2 linked regions of the Rhodopseudomonas palustris genome follow. The protein of the gene in region 1 binds, or shares a complex with, the protein of each later gene. Links are inferred from orthologs where the notes say so. Each region holds a gene or a part of one and is shown on either strand. Other genes may lie near its edges. The genes, in order: HZF03_RS04815 and xseA.

Region 1 (3,018 bases):
AAGATGTCGATGCCGGTGCCCGACGGCATCGCCGCGGTGATGCCGACGATCTTGTCGTCCTTCTGGGCTTCCTTGACCAGGCTCTGGCCGAACACGTTCTGATAGGAGGGGGCGTTCGACTTGGCCTTGGCCTGGGCGCCGGTGGCGATATCGAACTTGACCACCGCGTGATACTTGTCGGCCGCCGCTTCGGCCGGGCCGTAGCCCTTGCCCTTCTGGGTGACGACGTGGATCAGGAACGGGCCGGTGTCGGCATCACGGACGTTCTGCAGGATCGGCAGCAGGTGGTCGAGGTTGTGGCCGTCGACCGGGCCGACGTAGTAGAAACCGAGTTCCTCGAACAGGGTGCCGCCGCCCATCATGAAGCCGCGGGAATATTCCTCGGCGCGGGCGGCGCGGTCGGCGATCAGCTTCGGCAGGTGCTTCCCGATCTGCTTGCCGGCCTCGCGCAGCGACCGATAGGTCTTGCCCGAGTACAGCCGCGACAGATAGGCGGACATCGCGCCGACAGGCGGGGCGATCGACATGTTGTTGTCATTGAGGATGACGATCAGCCGGGAGTTCATCGCACCGGCATTGTTCATCGCCTCGTAGGCCATGCCGGCCGAGATCGAACCGTCGCCAATCACCGCGATGACGTTGTTCTTCTTGCCGGCGAGTTCGCTGGCGACCGCCATGCCGAGGCCGGCCGAGATCGAGGTCGAGGAGTGGCCGGCGCCGAACGGGTCGTGGTCGCTCTCGGTGCGCTTGGTGAAGCCGGACAGGCCGCCGCCGGTGCGCAGGGTGCGGATGCGGTCGCGCCGGCCGGTCAGAATCTTGTGCGGGTAGGCCTGGTGGCCAACGTCCCAGATCAGCCGGTCGCGCGGGGTGTCGAACACATAGTGCAGTGCGGTGGTCAGTTCGACCACGCCGAGCCCGGCGCCAAAATGCCCGCCGGTGACCGATACCGCGTCGATCGTCTCCAATCGCAATTCGTCGGCGACCTGCCGAACCTGATCGATCCGCAGCTTGCGCAGATCTTCCGGTGTGCGAATGGTGTCGAGAAGCGGTGTTTTACTAAATTCGGTCACGGCGATATTCCAGTCTTATAACTATAGGGTGGTGAGTCCCTCGACGAATGGTCCGAGTGTCCAGTCTGCGCGAGCCTCACCCGGCTCCCGCACTCCTACGTCAGGAGAAATCAACGATCGAAGCGTAGTGTGCGCTCCCGATCGTCGAAGTGACCTCGATCACTTATTGCGGCTGCACACGTCCACCGAACTTGACAGTGCCATCCCGGCGAGTGTCAAGCGCGGCGCATAAGCTCATACCTTTACACAAACCCGTCTTTAAAGCCAACCATCGGCCGCCCAAGGCTTGGTCAGGCTGCGTAAACTTTCGGCCAACAGGGTTGATGGGGGTAATTTCGGAACTCCAGTGTTGCGCCGCAAACACGGTGGGTGCCTGGATGGTGGCGCAAACAATTACCTTTACGTATGGTTGAGTTACTGCACGTCCAGCGGCTCGGTGCCGGTCGGAGCGCCCTGCGCGTCGGTGGTAATCTTGTCCACGCGGGCTTCGGCCTGCCGCAGCAGATCCTCACAGCGGCGCTTCAAAGCTTCACCGCGTTCATAAATCGTGACCGACTCCTCGAGCGGCACCTTGCCGTCTTCGAGCCGCTTGACGATGGTCTCGAGTTCCTCGAGGGCGCGCTCGAAGCTGAGCTTTTTCACATCGGTGGTTGCGGCTTCGGCCATTTCGCATTCCCAGCTGCACCGCGCGGGGGGCGCGGCAGCATTGTTTTGGTTGTTGTTCTTGGTCGCCTGACGGGGCGGCTGGTTCAAGCGCCCATCAGGGCGCCGACGTGAGCCGCAACCGATTCACTCAGGCCCTGGAGGTCATATCCCCCCTCGAGGACCGAGACAATCCGCCCGCCGGCGGTCTGGGCCGCGACCTCCATCAGGCGTTCGGTGACCCAGCCGAAATCTTCGGCGCGCAGGTTCAGGCTGGCCAGCGGATCGCGGTAATGGGCGTCGAAACCGGCCGAAATCACGATCAATTCCGGCGAAAACCGCTTGAGCTGGGGCAGGATCAGCTGCTCGAACGCGAACCGGAACTCGGTGCCACCGTCTTCGGAGGCGAGGGGGGCGTTGACGATATTGTCATATTCGCCGCGCTCGCCCTGGGAGCCGGTACCTGGGAACAGCGGCATCTGGTGAGTTGAGCAATACATCACGGTGCGATCGCCCCAGAAGATGTCCTGGGTGCCGTTGCCGTGGTGGACGTCGAAATCCACCACTGCGGCGCGCTCGATGCCGTATTGCCGCTGGGCGTAGCGCGCGGCGATCGCCGCATTGCCGAAGAAGCAGAACCCCATCGGCTTGGTGATTTCGGCATGGTGCCCCGGTGGACGGGTGGCCACGAAGGCGTTGGCGGCCTCGCCCTTCATCACCGCGTCCACCGCGGCGACCGAGCCGCCGACACCGCGTAGCGCGGCTTCGAACGTGCCGGGCGACATCGAGGTGTCACCGTCGACATAGACGATGCCGGTGGACGGCGACATGTGGCGCAGCTCGACGATGTGGTGATCGGTGTGGCACAGCGCGATGTGCTCGAGCGAGCCGATCGGCGACTCCGCGCGCGCCAGCGGTGCAAAGCGTTCTTCACCGAGCGTCTTGTTGATGGCGACGAGCCGCGCAGCGCGCTCAGGATGTCCTTCCGGCGTGTGATGGTCGAGGCACGCGGAATGGGTCAGAAAAAGCGTGGTCATTCAGAAGTGCCCGGGCGCCGATCTGTGTCTGCGATATATTCGAATGAATGTAGTTATTCGCAGCGACGAGCGAAAGGGCCGCTTAAGGCTTAGCCGGCCGCAAGCTTAATTCAATCGCGTCACCCGGTCGGTCGGCGGCGGCGCCACCGGGCTGTGAGTCTTGAAATAAGAGAACAACGCGTCGACGTCGTACACGCCGGTTTGCGGTGCAGCACCGTCCTTGAACACGGTGAAGCCGTCGCCGCCGGCTGCCAGATAGGCGTTGAGCG
Region 2 (3,244 bases), 220 kb from region 1 along the record:
GCCCTGGGCACGGATGTAGGTCTTGGCCTGGTTGGGATCTCCGAACCGCTCGTAAGCCGCGGTCGGGATGTCGTGCGCCTTGCACAGATCCTTGGTGAAGCCCTTCGAGCTTTCGAGCTGCGACGCCTTCCGGCTCGGCCCGAACGCCTTGATGCCGGCCGCGGCCAGATCGTCGACAATGCCGGCGGCGAGCGGCGCCTCCGGCCCGACCACGACAAGGTCGACCGCATTGGCCTTGCAGAACTCGACCACGGCCTGGTGGTTGCCGATGTCGAGCGCCACGCAGGTCGCCTCGCGGGCGATCCCGGCATTGCCCGGCGCGCACCACAGCTTGGTGACCAGCGGCGAGGCCGCGATCTTCCAGGCCAGTGCGTGTTCGCGCCCGCCGGAGCCGAGGAGAAGGATGTTCATGAAAGCCTGACCGTGCGCCCTGTGGATGGTCCGCGAGGTGTAACACGCGGCACGCGCCCGGCAACGCGCGCCGGCGCGGATGTGGATATGTCCGGACGCTCGGAGCCGAAGTCGCCGTCCGCCCGGCTGCGGCACGATCCGGCCGCACCGGCGCGGCAGACTGGACGTCCCCGCGGGTTGGCGTCCGCGGCGAAAGCCCCTACCTTCCGCCGCATCCCGAAACCCCGATCGAATCGCATGGCCCGACTGCAAACGCCCCAAGCCCTCGCCAATGTCGGCGAATTCACCGTCTCCGAGCTGTCGCAGGCGCTGAAGCGGACGGTCGAGGACACCTATGGGCATGTCCGGGTGCGCGGCGAGATTACCGGATTCCGCGGGCCGCATTCGTCCGGTCACTGCTATTTTGCGCTCAAGGACGAGGGCGCCAAGATCGAGGCGGTGATCTGGAAGGGCGTCGCCGGCCGGATGCGGTTCAAGCCGCAGGAAGGCCTGGAAGTCATCGCCACTGGCAAGCTGACCACCTACCCCGGCTCGTCGAAATATCAGATCGTGATCGAGGCGCTCGAACCGGCCGGCGTCGGCGCGCTGATGGCGCTGATGGAAGAGCGCAAGAAGAAGCTCGCCGCTGAGGGCCTGTTCGACGAGGCGCGCAAACAGCTGTTGCCGTGGCTGCCGGAGGTGATCGGCGTCGTCACATCTCCCACCGGGGCGGTGATCCGCGACATCCTGCACCGGCTGGAAGACCGCTTCCCGCGCCGCGTGCTGGTGTGGCCGGTGCGGGTGCAGGGCGAAGGCTCGGCCGAGCAGATTGCCGCCGCGATCCACGGTTTCAACGCGCTGCCCGAAGACGGCCCGATCCCGCGTCCCGACCTGCTGATCGTCGCGCGCGGCGGCGGCTCCCTCGAAGATCTGTGGTCGTTCAACGAAGAGATTGTGGTCCGCGCTGCCGCCGACAGCATGATCCCGCTGATCTCGGCGGTCGGCCATGAGACCGACGTCACCCTGATCGATTTCGCATCCGACAAGCGGGCGCCGACCCCGACGGCGGCGGCCGAAATGGCGGTGCCGGTGCGGGCCGAACTGTTCGTCGAAGTCGGCGGGCTGGCGCGGCGGATACTGTCGAGCTGGCAGCGCGGCCAGGATTTCCGCCGCAACGAGCTGCGCGCCGCCGCCCGCGCCCTGCCGGGTGCGTCCGACCTGCTCGCGATTCCACGACAGCGGCTCGACGGCGCGTCCGCCGCCCTGCCCCGTGCCCTGCGCGCCAGTACGAACGCCCATCACCGCCGTTTCGCTGCGGCAGCGGCGGGCATGACGCTCAAGGTGCTGCGGGCGCAGGTGGCGCACAGCGCCCACCGGCTCGACAGCGCGGGCACGCAATTGCAACGCTGCGCCCGCGCCACGCTACGGCATCGCCGGGAGCGGTTCGAGGGGCTGGCGGTGCGGCTGCAGGCCTCGAAACTGGCCAATCAGCAGGCGCAGCGGATGCGGATCGCCCGCGAGCAGGAGCGGCTGCAGCGTCTCGCCGAGCGGGCGCGGCGGGCGCTGATCACCCTGCTGGAACGCCGGCAGGCGCGAGTCGACGCCACCGGCAAGCTCCTCACCGCATTATCATACCGAGGAGTGCTGGCGCGCGGGTTCGCGCTGGTGCGGGACGCCGATGGCCGCTCGGTGCACGCCGCCGCGTCTGTCGCCGCAGGCGCCCGGCTCAGCGTCGAATTTGCCGACGGCCGGGTTGCTGTTACCGCCGACGGCGGCAGCGGATCGCCGGCCGAGGCTGCCAAACCGGCGCCAGCACCGGCAAAGCCGGCCAAGCGGCCGACAAGTCCCGCCGACCAGGGGTCACTATTCTAGATCCGGACGACCATTGGACCGCGGGGAAAACGACTCCGCCATGACAGGACGGCGGTTTGCAATGCGGCGCTTCCGTTCTATCTGTCAGGGTGTATCGACCCGCAGCGTTGCGTCGTTCCGCAACCTGCGGTTTTCCAGGAGATCGGCCGTGCTGAATAAATTTGGCTTCTCGGGTTCTGGCGAAGCCCAGGTGCAATATCTCGATGGCGACTTCCGCGTGATCTCGCCCGGCACCTATGTGCGCTGCGCCGTCACCGGGGTGCAGATCCCGCTCGACGAGCTGAAATATTGGAGCGTCGATCTCAAGGAACCGTACGCGACGCCCGAAGCCGTGCTGAAGCGGCACTATCCCGACGCGTTTCAGCCCAAGAGCTGAGACCGCGTCTCAGCGCCGCCCGGCAAGCTTCGCGGCGCGCGCGCCGTTGAGCCGGTCGAGCAGGAACAGCCGCAGCTTGGCCTCGTCGCCGAACGCCAGCGTCACGGCAAACGGTACGATCTCCACCCCAAGCGCCTGCTGCGCGCCGCCGATCCGCGCCAGATCTTTTTCGGTCGTGACCAAGGTCAGTCCATCGCGCTTGGCCGCAGCGGCGAGCTCGGCCAGTTCCTCCGCCGTGAACGGGTGGTGATCGGCGAACGCGCGTTGCTCGACCACTTCGACGCCGCTGTCCCGAAGTGTCGCGACGAACCGCGCCGGATCGCCAATGCCGGCGAACGCCAGCACCCGCCGCCCGCGAAGTGCCTCGACAGACGCCGGCTCCGGCACCAGTCGGGCTCGCAGCACCACGCCGCCCTTCGTCGTAATTTGCTGCGCGAGGCCGTCCGCAGCGGTGCCGTCGCCGACCACGACCAGCGCATCGGTGCGCGCGACCTGCAACGGCAGCGGCGCGCGCAGCGGCCCGGCCGGAAACACGCTGCCATTGCCGATGCTGCGGTGACTGTCGACCACGATCAGCGACGCGTCCTTGGTCAAGGCGGGATTCTG

What was found.
Region 2: the proteins of HZF03_RS04815 (region 1) and xseA are in contact, whole or in part, in a cryo-EM structure (PDB 8TXR), measured with the Escherichia coli proteins. The link is inferred for Rhodopseudomonas palustris from one-to-one orthologs.

The regions. Positions count from the first base shown.
Region 1 is NZ_CP058907.1:1,037,690-1,040,707, forward strand. What follows is about bases 111-2,810. They hold HZF03_RS04815 (exodeoxyribonuclease VII small subunit), read right to left. Parts: upstream 1,737-2,810; coding sequence 1,485-1,736; downstream 111-1,484. Other genes in these bases: dxs (1-deoxy-D-xylulose-5-phosphate synthase), read right to left, coding at 111-1,070; HZF03_RS04820 (histone deacetylase family protein), read right to left, coding at 1,820-2,749. Outside these bases: more of dxs, read right to left, coding at 1-110; HZF03_RS04825 (bifunctional metallophosphatase/5'-nucleotidase), read right to left, coding at 2,855-3,018. UniProt on the Escherichia coli protein: Bidirectionally degrades single-stranded DNA into large acid-insoluble oligonucleotides, which are then degraded further into small acid-soluble oligonucleotides.
Region 2 is NZ_CP058907.1:1,254,300-1,257,543, reverse strand. The notes cover bases 30-2,955. They hold xseA (exodeoxyribonuclease VII large subunit), read left to right. Parts: upstream 30-648; coding sequence 649-2,262; downstream 2,263-2,955. Other genes in these bases: lpxK (tetraacyldisaccharide 4'-kinase), read right to left, coding at 2,648-2,955; HZF03_RS05865 (DUF2093 domain-containing protein), read left to right, coding at 2,411-2,638; purD (phosphoribosylamine--glycine ligase), read right to left, coding at 30-411. In the rest of the region: more of purD, read right to left, coding at 1-29; more of lpxK, read right to left, coding at 2,956-3,244. UniProt on the Escherichia coli protein: Bidirectionally degrades single-stranded DNA into large acid-insoluble oligonucleotides, which are then degraded further into small acid-soluble oligonucleotides.